One region of the Paenibacillus sp. FSL M7-1046 genome, then DNA from elsewhere that is predicted to be linked to it. Evidence: riboswitches for the same ligand, from Rfam matches in the RefSeq annotation. Region 1 holds a riboswitch; each other region holds the start of a gene.
The links. A riboswitch is a leader RNA that binds a small molecule or an ion and turns the genes downstream of it on or off. The one in region 1 is predicted to bind cyclic di-GMP.

Region 1 (3,814 bases):
CGGCACCAAGGGTATCGAAACCCCTAACACCTAGCACTCATCGTTTACGGCGTGGACTACCAGGGTATCTAATCCTGTTTGCTCCCCACGCTTTCGCGCCTCAGCGTCAGTTACAGCCCAGAAAGTCGCCTTCGCCACTGGTGTTCCTCCACATATCTACGCATTTCACCGCTACACGTGGAATTCCACTTTCCTCTTCTGTACTCAAGCCACCCAGTTTCCAGTGCGACCTCAGGTTGAGCCCAAGGTTTAAACACCAGACTTAAATAGCCGCCTGCGCGCGCTTTACGCCCAATAATTCCGGACAACGCTTGCCCCCTACGTATTACCGCGGCTGCTGGCACGTAGTTAGCCGGGGCTTTCTTCTCAGGTACCGTCACTCCGGTAGCAGTTACTCTACCGGACGTTCTTCCCTGGCAACAGAGCTTTACGATCCGAAAACCTTCATCACTCACGCGGCGTTGCTCCGTCAGGCTTTCGCCCATTGCGGAAGATTCCCTACTGCTGCCTCCCGTAGGAGTCTGGGCCGTGTCTCAGTCCCAGTGTGGCCGTTCACCCTCTCAGGTCGGCTACGCATCGTCGCCTTGGTGAGCCGTTACCCCACCAACTAGCTAATGCGCCGCAGGCCCATCTCCTTGTAGCAGATTGCTCCGCCTTTCATCCTCCGTCCATGTGAACAAAGGAATTATCCGGTATTAGCTACCGTTTCCGGTAGTTATCCCAGTCAAAGAGGTAGGTTGCCTACGTGTTACTCACCCGTCCGCCGCTAAGTTAATCCGGAGCAAGCTCCATCATAACTCCGCTCGACTTGCATGTATTAGGCACGCCGCCAGCGTTCGTCCTGAGCCAGGATCAAACTCTCCAAATTGGTATTTAGAAAGAGCGATTGCTCAATTTGAAACATCTGACGAGAATTTACATTCTCTAATTTTGGATCTCACTTGCGTGATTTCCATACTCACTCGTTGTTCAGTTTTCAAAGATCAAGCTCGTTGTCAGTGTCGATTATCTCGTCACCAGCAACTCTTATAATATATCACGTTTGATTTAGAAACGCAAGCTTTTTTTTGAAACAACTTTTCAGCCATTTCTTATTTACTTGGGTGCGCTCTAACAACGCTTACCTATAATACCCCACATCAATATAAAAAAGCAACCCCTTAAACAAAAAAAAGATAACCGGCTTAAATATTAAGCGGGTTATCTTAGGGTAATCATCATTCTACAGGATTAGTAGATCTTAGCTGCTGTATATTTGCTCGACGCTTTGGTGAAGCCTGATTCTTTGTTCTTACCCAATCCGGCGTCCACTGTCGTATCAATCGTTACCCATTTGCCGTTAAGCAATACTTCATTCCAGGCATGATATACAGATACATAACTCGTATTGCCCATTACCAGCTTTGTCGGAATTCCTTCACTGCGGAGCATGGTGGCGAACAAAGATGCATAATCGTAGCAAATCCCTTTCTTACTAGCGAGTGTGTTGTCGTTGTTCGGGATATAATCCTGCGTAACATTAGCCGCTAAGGTATAGTCGTACTTTACATTCGCCACGATGTAATTATAGATAGCTTGTACCTTTGCTTCATCAGTGGTCAGCCCTTGCGTAAGCTGCTTAGCTTTCAGTACTGCTTTATCGGAAGAATTCCATTTCACATTCTGTACGGAACTCAAATATACGGCGTTGGTGTTGCTCATGCTCAGGTCTACGGTTTCGGAAGAAAGCACTTTGTATTTGTTGCCGCTGGTGTTCTCTAGGACTGACACTTTATAAGCGCCATTCCCCTGCTGCAGTGGAAACGTTTCTGTAGCTTTGGAGGCATATAAGTTATAAGAGTAGCTCTTATTGTCTTTAGTAATCATGAGCTTGATACGTTTGTCCTTGGGAACATCATAGGAAACTTGGACAACCCCTTGGCTCAATTGCGATGTATTTAACCAGCCCGACTCTACGCTGGAAGCGTTAGCTGTGCTTACTTGAACTGAAGTAACCAGGACGAACAAGGTCAAGAACATATAATAGAACTTCTTCATGGATAAAACCCCTTTCGGTAGCTGGCTGCCATCCATACCCGGGAAGGCCCTTTAGCTTTGCGTCCCTACCTTTCGATAGGTTTGCCGTTATCGTTTAAGCTTTATCTGTTCCTACTACTATTGGAATATACTAGATTCATCTTAAAAACAAACAAAAAAAGCCTCTTCATTCGGTAGCTGGCTGCCATCCTTACAGGGAAGGCCCTTTAGCTTTGCGTCCCTACCTTTCGATAGGTTTGCCGTTATCGTGTTTAGCTTTTATAGTTATATAGTATCATATTAATGCCTAGTTACAAGACCTAAATCACTAGATTTCTACTTAATTCATTTAAATTTTTATAATTTTCGCATTTTATGATCTGTTCTCTTACTTCAAACCGCTTTAGCGTGGATAATCAGTCGATGGGTCGGATTTACCAAAGGATCACATGTAATGAGGGTAAGGATCTTATCTTGTTTATTCCCGTTCAGTACAGACACATCCGTAGGCTCAACAATCGAGATATCATAAACCTCGTATTTATACTCCTGATCGCTTGTCTTGACGGAAATGGTATCTCCGACCTTTACTTCGTTCAGTCTGTTGAATAATCTCCCTGTAGTCCTAGACCTGTGTGCAGCTATGGCAGCATTGCCTATTTCACCGATTGGAGCGGTTTCCTTCATATGGGCTGCGGCATGCTTCATGTTGGCTTTGGTCGCCCCTTCCAATATGGGCAATTTCAAATCGATTTTGTCGATTGTGATAATTCCGGTCACTTTGCCGCCGACCTCTATTTCCTGCTCTGCCGGTTCAGCAGCCTGCACTGGTTCATCCCCAGCTGATTCTTCTGCCAGCAGTGCAGTGACCTCGGCGTACTGTTTTTTCAGATCGGGCTCTGACGAAGGGGCCAGCTCACTATAAGCCTGTTCAGCCTCCTTCAGCAGCTTCTCTTGCTGCCGGTCGTTATACCATTCGCTCGCTTTTGGATACAGCATGACTAGAACTCCTGCAATTATGATCAAATAGGAAAACTTACGCATCAAATCCCCCCGATCTTTAAGATAAAGAAACTCCACGGCCCAACATCTGACTTAAAATACCCATTTACGGCTACCAAAGAAATTGATGATGACGGTGACGAACGTAACCAGCACTTTGGAAATCAGCACCTGAACTCCAAATTTGTCCGTTAGCAGATGCATCAGCAGCACTGATATCCCCAGTACAACCAGGTTCAGTATGATGAATCGGACTAATTGCATACGGTCAAAACTGTCCTTGTTAGCCTGACTCTTATCCTTAAAGGTCACCTTCTTGTTCCAAAAGAAACTGTTCGCTGTCCCTGCGCTATAAGAAATAATCTGTGCCGGGGTGTTCATCATACCCAGAGAATGCAGCAAGGTAAATACGGCGAAATCAATTAGCGTATTCAGTAAGCCTACAGCATTAAATTTTAAAAACTGGATAAATCCCGCATTCAGCTTCCTATCTGCCATAATCATTGTCCTCTTGCCGCTCCTCATGCTCCCCGCCCCGGTAACCCTTGGTCTCACGCACGATGTACAGCGGTCTATCCTTGGATTCATCATATATCCGTCCAATATATTCACCTATTACGCCAAGCAGCATCAGCACGATGCCGTTAAACAACAAATTCACACCGACGATGGAAGCCCAGCCCGGAACCGTCCATGAGGTGAAAAAGATTCTCTGGAACAATACAAAGAACAGATACACAAAGCTGGAGAAGGAGAGAAAGAAGCCTACATATGAGGCTATTTTCAGCGGCTTATG
Region 2 (3,814 bases), 5.1 Mb from region 1:
AGCTCCGGCCTGCAGAGCCAATTCCTCATTGCTGATCTTATAGGCAGGATGGTACACTTCGGTGCTTACTATTTTGACACTAGCCATGGTTGACCACCCTCTGCTTTAGATTTAGGATATACGATTTAGGATTTAGGATTTAGGATTTAACGATTGCCCAAGCCTCTTCCACCGTATCCACAAAATGTCCTTTAAATCCGGCACTTGGAGCTACTCTCTGTAATTGAGATTTGGCTACTACTTTCTTCGGATTCACCAGAACCGCATGTTTAAATCCGTTATACAGCACATAGCAGCGTTCCAGAACCGGGAGTATCTCCGGCTTGAACGGCGCCATATCATTGCAGTCAATAATCAGAGACATCTCGTGGATTGGCAAAGTCGGCATGGACGCCTCGAATATTTCCACTTCTTTTACCGTTTCAGCCAATTCGGCAAATCCATGCAAGCTGATGAAGATGGTGTTGAATTCCGGGTACATTTTAGTTTCTGCGATCATTTTTTAATGACACTCCTCTAGTTGTTTTTTTTCAATTTGCGATTGCGGGATTCATTGGAAATAGGTTCATACCCAATATTTACCGCTTTACTACTATCGTCAAATTGCACTGTTTTTTTGATAGTTTCTGAAAATTCATTTATGGCGTTCTGACTATTGTACGAAGCACAATATAGTCATTCGCGTCGCGTGAGATCAAAGTGTCTTTATTAAAATACACAAAATTGTCCGCACTGCGGTTTCGTTCCCCAAGTAAAAAGAGTTCCCCATTTCGGAGGTTCACTCCGCGGGCTACCAGTTTATTATTCATCATTTCCGAGAACACCGCATAATTGTCACCCACGATTAAGAGATCATTCCGGTCGCCAATTACCCATTCACGTTTGAGCAATACTTTAACCGGGGCTCCGGCTTTACTGCGGTCCATCGTCATATAGATGAAGTAATTTTTGGTCTTGCCGGCAGCATCCACTTCTTTGGAGTCAATCATCCAGACAATATCTTTACCATTCGAAGCTACGAGGTTGAAGGATTCATTTTCTTTCAGCTTGTAGAGCTCAATTGTTTTTGAACTTGGCAGATCATACAGATACAACGTCCCGGTGTCCCATTTGCTATAGATGAACTTGTCATCTACAAACTGGTGGACCTGATCAAAACCAAGATCATTGATGGTCTGAGTTTCCAGCGTCGTTTTGTTAGTGAAGTAAAAATCTGAGCCACTGCTGTGTGCATAATATTTGTCACCCACACCCAGTAATTCCGGAGTTTTCACTTCCAGCGGAAGCTCGCTTGTTTTTTTGGTTTTCAAATTGTACTGTACCAGCTTCTTCGGGTAGATATTAATTCGTTTAGTCACTTCAATTGTAGACTCATAATAATAAACACTGTCTCCCATAAGCTGCAAGTTCGTTTTGAACGTGTTAGTAGAAGTGACCTTCTCCGTCGTCTTCTTCTTCCAGTTATGTAAGTACAGCTGATGAGCCCCTTTGCTATCCTTCTCCAGTGAAGCGATTGTGTCACCTGTGAACTTGTAGTTGTAGTCAATCGGCATGTTATATGCAGTTTTGACATCCGTAAAAGTGTACTTCGCAGCTGCGTGGACCGGGGTGGCAATCAGGGGCCCAGCGGCCAAGACTGTAGCCAGAATAAACGCTAAGCCAGGCCTCAATTTGTGGCGAATCTTCAAAAACATGATTTTTTCAAGCTCCTTTTGTTGTATTTAGACAACAAAAAACCAAACTACATGAGCGTCCCCGCTGTCATGCCGCTTTCGTGAGCGGTTTAGACCGGTGGCTTTGCGTCTTCCGCCTTTCGGCGGAGTTGCCTTTGTTCATCAGCTGGCGCTTCCGAATCACAAACATATTTTGGTATTTATTATCTATCTAAATTTATAATTCGACAAGAGTAGTCATTATCCTCCTTTTTTCTCACATTCAAATATTGTTCGCTGTATCTGTTTTGTTACGATAGTGCGTAGATCCGTTTGACCATAAAATCGAAAAAACGCTGATTCCAGTTCTCTGACAGCCGTTCGGTCAAGTCTGCAATCAACACCACAGCGAGGTCCACCAGCTTCTGGACACCTGAAGGGAGTGCGTCCGGTCCAAGAGCATTTAACGCTCCTGTTAACTCATCCAGTTGCTGTGGACTGAGTTTGTGATGCAGTCTCTTAATGCCGAGCTGCGCTGTAGAAGGATCTGCTACATGCCGCAGAACTATCATTAGATCTGCCGCCAGATGACTGCCAAGCCGGTGTGCCCAGAGCAAATCGCCGCGGAGATACGCGGTTTCAAATTCCAGAAGACTGAAAGTGAAACCGGAAAGGATCCTCGTAATCTCTACATCCGACATGGGGAAGCTCTCTGCCTTGTAGTTGGCAAGACAACCCTCGGGATCATGCAGGACAAGGATTTGTTCGGTTTGTTTCAGACTCTCCGCAGTCACTGTATAAAGATCGAAATGCAGACCGTCTTCAAACACGCCAACAATTTGTGGTCCTACGAAGTTAGCTTCCGACCAGAATATCAGCGGTTTATAGCTCTCCATATAGGATATTCTGCGCGCTAAAAAATCCGTCAATCCCTCGCTGTGGACCAAGCAGTACAAATCAACATCCGAGTAAGCATCCTGCTCTCCTCTGGCATGTGCGCCTTTCAGAAATACCGCCCTGACTGCCGGATCATCCTTTACGGCCAAGCCTACCTGACGGATTGCTACGTCTTGTTTCATTCTCTCTTCCCCCTGCAATGTGTAGTATGATCTGAACATAATCTTTCTTTTTTATAAAAAGTGAGAAATATTGTGGCGCTGGTGCGTCTTATATACAAATAAATTAATGGGAGGCACTGGATGAAGGCACAGGACAACGACGAACAAATCATTGCCGAAGTGCTGCAGGGCAACCGGGAGGCCTTTGCGGTACTCGTAGACAAATACAAGTCGAGCTTGTATGGTCTGCTGCTCGGTATGGGCGCCAGTCACCAGGATGCACAGGATTTGGCCCAGGAAACATTTATCAAAGCATACCAGAAACTCCGCGAGCATCATGGCCAATCAAGCTTTGCCGCTTGGCTGTACGCCATTGCGATCAACCACTTCAGGTCACTGAAAAGACGGAAATCCCCAGGCCTAATAAGCAGCACCTTGCTGCAGGAGAAGGATCGCGGGCCAACCCCTGAAGAGCAATATATGCGCAAGGAAGACGAGCTTGAAATGCACCGGAAATTGTCCAAGCTTCCAGAACGTTACCGGATTGTACTGCTGCTTCGCTATACCAATGAATTATCCTATGAGGAGATCTCAGCGATAACGGGAATGCCGATGCATCAGGTCAAAAATTGTCTCCACCGCGCCCGTCAAAAGCTGAAGAAACAATGGCCGAAATCCAGGGAGGGTTCCAATGAAAAAATGGGCTTACACCAATCACAATGACTTGTCCGGCACTGATAACGATCTACTGACGGATTCACAATTGTATACAAGCTCTAATCTAGCTGATGATTTCACAGAGCGCGTTATGGAACAAGTTCGCAATACAGAGATACAGCCCGCCTCCGGGCAAAAATTATCCGAGATATCCGGAATGCAAACGGGCCGCACCCTAAAAAGAGGTTTAAAGTGGGGCAGCTCTGTTGCTGCAGTGATAGGAATTGCTTCATTACTGTTTTTCATTGGCAAATCAGGTACAGTGTCAGAGACGTTGTCCACCCCTCCACAGAAACCGTTCCTCCTTGCCAACCAGTGGGCAAAGCTTGGTCTGCTGGACGCCAAAATACTCGGAGTGGTGCAGCACCCTGGCATAGAGAAAACCGA
Region 3 (3,814 bases), 1.1 Mb from region 1:
AATGGCCCGCTGATCGTAGCCTACAAGGTTGACGAAGCGCAGCGCTTCCTGCACCTTTTGCGTGATGACCTCTTTCTTAAGCTTCTTGATCCGCAGTCCAAAGGCCACATTCTCAAATACGTTCAGGTGCGGAAACAAGGCATAGTCCTGAAATACCGTATTGACCTGCCGTTCGTTGGCGGGAATGTGGTTGATGATTTTGCCGTTCAAATAAATGGAACCACCCGTTGGTTCAGCGAACCCGGCGATCAGACGGAGGATTGTCGTCTTTCCGCAGCCCGAGGGTCCCAGCAGTGTATAGAATTTGCCGCGTTCGATCTCGAAGCTGACTCCTTTTAACACGGCTTCTTCATCGTCGTATTGTTTGGTAACCTGGTCAAAAGAAATAATAGTGCCTTCCAGGGTAGTTATGGCTAACGACCTCCCTTACCTTATGTAGTACAACCTATTTTACCCGCTTCTCGCAGGGAACAATCTAAAGTGGCATGCTCAGCGCTGATAAGCGACAATTCCTCCCTTCCTTCGACACACTTCAATATATATAGCATATAGGATTAATGCAATATATGCGATAGCTTACAATGTTAAATGCAGCGCAGAAACTTAACAAGTTCGTAAAAACTGTACCCCGTTATTGTTGTTTTTGAGTGCTATAATGAAAATTGCTGAAAACCTAAAAATGTTCTCTTATTGATGTGAAAGAAGATGACTAACATGAACGAGGGGTTACAGGACCGCCTTGAAAAATTCGGATTATCTCTATATATGATACGCGTTACGATTGCTGCTTCACTCTCCTGGCTTGCGGTTCACAGCCTGCACGGCGACAGTTATTTATACTTTGCACCGCTTGCCGCAATTCTTATCACCCAAGGAAGCGTCAAGGCTTCGCTGGAAAAAGGGATTTACCGTCTGATGGGCGTTGTGCTCGGTGGAATTGTCAGCCTGCTCGTGGGCCATTTCTTCGACGTGGGGGCACTGTCTATTCTGCTGATGCTGCTGATCGGCATCGGTGTGGCCACCGCCTGCCGGATTAACATTCAAGCCGTTTCCCAGGTCGGTGTGACCTCCGTGCTGGCATTGACCTTTTATCAGGACCCTTATATCGTGTGGAGAGTCGCGGAGACCTTAATCGGCGTGCTGATTGCCTTAATAATAAATATGATTATCGTTCCCCCGGGGGGGTTCGTCAAGGTTAAACGCCTGGCACTGGAAGGAACCCTGCTGCTGGCCGATGCCTTGACCGGACTCGCCGCAGAGAGCAGCAGTTCTAAGCAGGCTCCGGAGAGGCTGGTGCGTTCCGGACAACTGCTGGCGAAGAGCGACAAGCAGCAGAAAGAGCTGCACTATACGTTATCCCATTATCAATGCCGCAGCGGGTTGCGGTCATTGACACAGGCAACCTCTCATCTGCAAAAGGTTCACCGCTACGTCAAGGAGATCGCCGAGGAGATTTCCCTCCTGCCTGCACATTATGCCGCAGCTGACTGGATGACAGAGGTCGTAACGGCAACCGCAGACTGCATCGCCCTGTATGGAACCAAGACTTTGTCCGATGCCGAATGCACCCGTTCGCTCCCCGAAGCGCTGCGCCGCGCCCGGGATCTGCAGTTCGCCTGGTTCTCCGAGCTGCAGGGTCAATGCTCATTGACAGCAGTCCGTGATCTCGGAGCCGTCTTCTCCCATCTTAACCGGGTGCTGGAGGAAATTGAACGGGCCGATTATGCAGCCACGATTATTATACCGGCACCAGTCTCCGTCCGGGCCGGAAGCGCACGCGCCGTGCACCTTGTCAAAAGAGGGCTCTCCCACAAGCTTTAAGCTTGGGAGCGTCCTTTTTTCGCAGAAACGACCCTGTCCTTTGAGAAAAAGGCAGGGTCGTTTTTGCTTGTAATATCGCTTGAACTCAAAGCCGTCCCTTTTAAAGGGATACCAGAGAGATTTATTATTAATAAGTTGAAAAATTAATACTAAAGTACTAGAATTAAGCTTGTTTGTAGATTTATTTTGGCAACCACTCCAGTATTGAACATTCCCTGTCGATTTGAGTCGATTAAATGACCTCATGCTGAATGTATATCATTGATCTATTTTTTTAAAGGCAAACTTCCCGAAAGGGCAGGACGCAAAGCGATGGGCCTAAGAATGTGAGACTATCCATTCATGGTCGCCAGGCTGCCAATTGAGATGTGACTTGGGTACTGGTAGATTAAAACAATCTATCATAGTCCATGATGCTCTTTTCTGTACAGATACCATTGATTATACGAAGAAGCGAGGTTAGAGTAATGCCACAGCATATCATCGAGAAATTCAGGCATGTATTTCATACCACAACGCCAATCGGGAACCCCGATCTTCCGGCTCTGCCCGCTGTGCAGGCTAAGCCGCTCCGTGGGGGAGATGAGGAAAAGAACGGACGTATTATCGTACAGAACAACCAAATATTCATTACTCCTCCTCTGCCAGGCGGCAAACCCGCTGTCATTTCTTCCGTTCACCCTGTGGTGTTGAATATTAACCGGAAGACGGTGACAGATCCTACGGAAGTAACCCCCACAGACCGTATCACCTGGGAAATTTGCGAGAAGCCGCAGTATCAGATCACCGTATCCGAAGATAAACTGAAGGTCTACTTCACGCTCTACCGTGCAGAAAAGTACGCCTGGAAGCTCGCTAGCTCCCCGGCTGCAGCAGATGTCACAGTCCGGGCGGAACCGAATTGCGGCCTGCTGCTGTCCACCCTTACGGTGGACCAGATTATCGCCGGCTTCAAGAAAAGCTCCATTATGCGCGATCTCAACATTCCGGCTCTTTATGCAGAGCTGAACAACCCTACCTATCTCCCGGTCTGCATCGCAGAGGGTAAAGCCCCTATTCCCGGCAAGAATGCCCGGCTGGAGCTGTTATTTGCTGAGGACAGGGAATATGAATTCATTCGGACTGCCGATCCTGCAGATTTCCTGAACCATCCAAGGGTTCCCTTTGTCCAGAAGGGAGAGGTCATTGCCCGTAAGCTGCCTGCGGAAGAGGGAGTGCCCGGCATCGACGTGTATGGCGGAATTATTCCCTCCCCGCCACCGCAAGACATTCAGCTGGTCACTAAAGAATGTACAACCCTGCTGGCGGACGGCGGGATCGTCTCCCTCCGCCAGGGAAGGCCCCGCTTAACGGGATGCGGTCTGAACCGCAAGGTTTTTGATTTCCCCCAGACATATCTTGTTCCCGGGGACACGAACCCCGACGCCGCCAAAATGATGTTCCCGGGTGATGTGGTCGCCACCAATGATATCGGAAACCAGACCATCCTTGAGGCGTTGGGAAATGTATACATATACGGCGACGTTACACATGCGACAATCACTGCTACAGGAAGCATTTTTGTCCAGGGCAAGGTTGTCAGCAGCCAATTGTACTCCGGTCATTATGGAGCGAGACATAACCGCCTCTGCATGTACTCCGCTCTCTTGATGAAGGAAATGACCAGTCTGAGAAAAGCGTCGCAGCAGTTGGCGAATACCGTCCAATCACGCCAGCAAACCGTAAAATACGGTCTGGTGGTTATGCTGCTGCTGGAAAGCAAATATGACCATCTCCCCGGCCTGATCACTGATCTTCAGAATGTTATTGCCGGGATGAATCCCGATTATCCTATCGACACCGGGCAATTAAGACATATGCTGGAGGTATTCCTGCACCCGGGGCAGTTCACCGATTTCTTCACGGATGCTGTTCTAAGCACCTTTCTGAGGCTGTTGCAGGATTTGCATGACGCCATATCCGGGATGCAGGAGGAGAATACACGGATCGACAT
Region 4 (3,814 bases), 200 kb from region 1:
GCAAGTCTAACTGGATAGACGGAAAATGTTATGACGGTACCGGCGGTTCGGTGGAATACAGGTATGAATGGGCTCAGGAAGGAGCGTATGCATAGGAAATGGGCAGTCTTCTTATTGCGTGGCTTTGCATGTTATGTTTATTTCTTACGTTTAAGGATAAGGTAAGCCGGAGAATTCTATATCCCGTGGCGCTGGTAGTTATTTTCGGCACATTGGGCTATTGGAAGGTTTTAATGTAATTTATAGCGGGTACTTTACAGGTCTTGCCGACTCCCAGGGCGAGGCCTGTTTTTATTCTTCAACGCACCAAAGGCTATTGGCTTGCTTGAGGGCCGGATTTGATTTTGTACTGTTCCTCATAGCTGTTGTAGCCGGAGATATCGAGTCCCAGGTATTTGCGCATATGGATAGCGGCCTGTGCAGCGATGACGTCATCCAGCAGCAGCATCCGTTCATGATATCCCCGGCATATAAATTTGGCCTCGATGCCCACCTGGAGCCGCTGCTGTTCATAGACCTTAACTCCGCGTTTCCTCATTTCGGCGCGCACATCCCTCAGATCGGCAGTAGCCGCATTTGCAGCAGTACGGAGAACCTCCATGTATGGGGCGGGAGTCCGCAGTTGTGTCGACATAATGGCTGAATCCCGTTCAAAGGCTGATAAAATCAGCGGAAGCAATATATAGGATTTGACCAGTGTATTATCGTTACTCTCCGCTCTATGCATAAATTCAATCACCTCTAATAAGAACGTATATTCGTATTTTAACCGATTATTCAAAAATTAATCAATGGAATTTCTAAACAGCTGAAACAATGTGACATAATTCACAAAATAATTATAAGAATTATTTTATATTAAAATTGAAATAATAAATATTGAAAAATAAAGCTTATTAAAAAGGAGAATTGTGATGAATTATGAGGGAAGTCTCCGCCGCGGATTGTTGTTCGGGTTGTTTCTAAGTGTTCCACTATGGATGTCCATGATCGGCTGGGTTCAGCTGTTATAAAATATACCAATTCTGAGTCCGGCTGTTGCCCGCTGACTTATGTAAATTGACAATGACTAAAAACTGCTGCCAAAAGCTGGCGACAGTTTTTTTGCCGTTTCGACATAAGTTGAAAAGTGGTTCGAATATACTAATTTTTAATATTGAAAATTTGTTTTATGTGATTGGTGAATACAACGAAACCCTTATGTGATGCGGGATTGAGGACTTTTTCAGAGAATCTATCAAAAAAAATAAGGAATAGATTGACAAACAGAGAGGGGAAGAGATAGACTGATTCTAGTCCGAAAGTAACAAAAGTCATAGACTACATAGAATACGACTGTTACCAACTTCTCATGTATAATCGCAAACCGTTCGAAAGAGCGGGACGCAAAGTCAGGAATCTACAGCACTCTAAAGGTGCCACGATCGTCCGGCCGCCATGAAGCTAACCCTTCTTGGCGGTCTTTTTGTTGTTACGGGCTAATCTGTGCATTCATAGAATAGTTACATAGGAGGTACATATCGTTGTTGAAGAAAAAATCATTAGCCTTGATTCTGACGGGGATTTTAACCATCGGCAATATGCTTCATCCGGGGATCAATGTAGAGGCGGCGGCAAGTATGCCGTACACCCCAACACCGGTGCTGGGAGTCGCCGGCAATTTCAACGCCTTTATCTTTGGAGATTTCGCGCAAAGCAATGACCAGATCCACGGACGGCTTGCTGCTGCAGGGAATATTACTCTTCAGGGATATGGAGTATCCAAGGATGCTGTGGGCGGAGATGTGCTTATCGCCGGCAAAGACATCGACTTTTCAAATGGAACAGTTTATGGCACCTCTGTGTATGGAGGCAGCATGAAAAGTTCAGGAGCTGACCTTAAAGGAGGTACGCGGCAGGATCATCCGATCGATTTTCAAGCTGAGGAGCAATTTTTGATTCAGCGTTCGAGTGAACTTGCTGCTCTGAAACAAACGCAGCCCTTTGTCAGAGATGGAGGGAAAATGACGATTAACGCTCCGGATTCCTTTAATGTCATTCATTTGACTGCTGCGGATTTGGCGGTTACCAACGGTCTCCAGTTCAACATTGCAGGAAATGCCACGGTAATTATCAATGTAAGCGGGAATAAGGTCGTCATTCCGGATTTTCAAATGTGGAATGGCAAATCTCACAATGTGCTGTTCAACTTCTACGAAGCTTCTTCTGTAGCTAATGGGAACACAACCATTGAAGGCACCATGTTAGCGCCGCATGCCTTTGTGGCGTTCAGCCGTGCTGAACTGCATGGTACCCTTATTGCAAAAGGATTCAGCGGTTATATTCAGATGCATCATCATACCTTTGAGGGAACGGTGCCGCCAGTCGGCCCGACACCAACACCGAAGCCGACACCAACACCAACACCAACACCGACGGCGACGCCAACACCGACGCCGACACCGACGGCGACGCCAACACCGACACCGACACCAACGGCGACGCCGATACCGACGCCGATACCGACGGCGACACCGACGGCAACGCCGACGGCGACACCGACACCAACGGCGACGCCGATACCGACACCGACGCCAACGGCGACACCGACGCCAACACCGACGCCGACACCGACGGCGACGCCAACACCGACACCGACACCAACGGCGACGCCGATACCGACGGCGACACCGACGGCAACGCCGACGGCGACACCGACACCAACGGCGACGCCGATACCGACACCGACGCCAACGGCGACGCCGACACCAACGCCAACGGCAACACCGGTGCCGACACCAACGCCAACACCGGTGCCGACACCGACACCAACGCCAACACCGACGCCAACACCGGTACCAACGCCAACACCGGTGCCGACACCAACGCCGACGCCAACACCGACACCGACGGCGACACCAACACCAACGGCGACGCCAACACCGACGGCGACGCCGACACCAATGCCGACGGCGACACCGACACCGACGCCAACACCAACGCCAACACCGGTGCCGACACCAATACCAACGCCGGTACCAACACCGACGCCGGTACCAACGTCGACACCAACACCAACACCAGCGCCGACACCAACGCCAACACCGGCGCCGCCACCAACACCGGCGCCGACTCCGCCACCAACACCGGCGCCGACGCCGACACCGACACCGGTGCCAACACCGACACCGACGCCGACGCCAACGCCAACACCGGTGCCAACACCGACGCCAACACCGGCGCCGCCACCAACGCCGACGTCAACACCGACACCGACACCGACACCGGTGCCAACGCCAACACCGGTGCCGACACCAACGCCAACACCAGCGCCGACACCAACGCCAACACCGGTGCCGACACCGGTACCAACACCGACACCAACGCCGTTGCCAACAGTAGACCCGACGCCAGCACCGACGAGTGTAGCGCCAACAGTAGACCCGACGCCAGCGCCGACGAGCGTAGCGCCAACAGTAGACCCGACGCCAGCACCGACGAGCGTAGCGCCAACAGTAGACCCGACGCCAGCACCGACACCAACGGTGATTGGTACGAATGACGATCAGGAGATTACGATTGATGAGGATCCGCTGCCTTTGGGCCCTGTGACCACACCTTCGCCTGTGCAGCCAACGCCGGAGACTACTCCAGCGACTGATCCAGTACCTGCTCCGGTACCGGATGAAGAGATTATTCTTGATGAAGAAATTCCGCTGGGGCCAGTGGATCCGGCCGAGAGTCTGCCGCAGACGGGCGAAACCAGCCCGGCACCTTATTATATTACCGGTCTCGCTATTGCCGGAGTAGGTCTGCTGCTGAGCAGAACGGCAAA

Region 2: linked by a shared signal. The riboswitch ahead of NYE29_RS29600 (hypothetical protein) and the one ahead of NYE29_RS06620 (transglutaminase-like domain-containing protein) in region 1 are both predicted to bind cyclic di-GMP.
Region 3: linked by a shared signal. The riboswitch ahead of NYE29_RS11820 (flagellar assembly protein A) and the one ahead of NYE29_RS06620 (transglutaminase-like domain-containing protein) in region 1 are both predicted to bind cyclic di-GMP.
Region 4: linked by a shared signal. The riboswitch ahead of NYE29_RS07510 (collagen-binding domain-containing protein) and the one ahead of NYE29_RS06620 (transglutaminase-like domain-containing protein) in region 1 are both predicted to bind cyclic di-GMP.

Annotation. Positions count from the first base shown of each region.
Region 1 is NZ_JBBOXB010000001.1:1,549,808-1,553,621, forward strand. Features, by position in the region: rRNA gene NYE29_RS06615 (16S ribosomal RNA) at 1-868, opposite strand, end outside; gene NYE29_RS06620 (transglutaminase-like domain-containing protein) at 1,231-2,037, opposite strand; cyclic di-GMP riboswitch class I at 2,051-2,133, opposite strand; cyclic di-GMP riboswitch class I at 2,207-2,288, opposite strand; gene NYE29_RS06625 (class D sortase) at 2,410-3,015, opposite strand; gene NYE29_RS06630 (GtrA family protein) at 3,112-3,516, opposite strand; gene NYE29_RS06635 (glycosyltransferase family 2 protein) at 3,506-3,814, opposite strand, start outside.
Region 2 is NZ_JBBOXB010000001.1:6,619,789-6,623,602, forward strand. Features, by position in the region: gene NYE29_RS29590 (ketoacyl-ACP synthase III) at 1-87, opposite strand, end outside; gene NYE29_RS29595 (hypothetical protein) at 140-499, opposite strand; gene NYE29_RS29600 (hypothetical protein) at 639-1,670, opposite strand; cyclic di-GMP riboswitch class I at 1,746-1,837, opposite strand; gene NYE29_RS29605 (nucleotidyltransferase domain-containing protein) at 1,964-2,731, opposite strand; gene NYE29_RS29610 (RNA polymerase sigma factor) at 2,852-3,433, shown strand; gene NYE29_RS29615 (DUF4179 domain-containing protein) at 3,402-3,814, shown strand, end outside.
Region 3 is NZ_JBBOXB010000001.1:2,698,139-2,701,952, reverse strand. Features, by position in the region: gene NYE29_RS11830 (ABC transporter ATP-binding protein) at 1-402, opposite strand, end outside; gene NYE29_RS11825 (FUSC family protein) at 715-1,821, shown strand; cyclic di-GMP riboswitch class I at 2,091-2,183, shown strand; gene NYE29_RS11820 (flagellar assembly protein A) at 2,289-3,814, shown strand, end outside.
Region 4 is NZ_JBBOXB010000001.1:1,750,681-1,754,494, reverse strand. Features, by position in the region: gene NYE29_RS07515 (hypothetical protein) at 314-727, opposite strand; cyclic di-GMP riboswitch class I at 1,351-1,440, shown strand; gene NYE29_RS07510 (collagen-binding domain-containing protein) at 1,524-3,814, shown strand, end outside.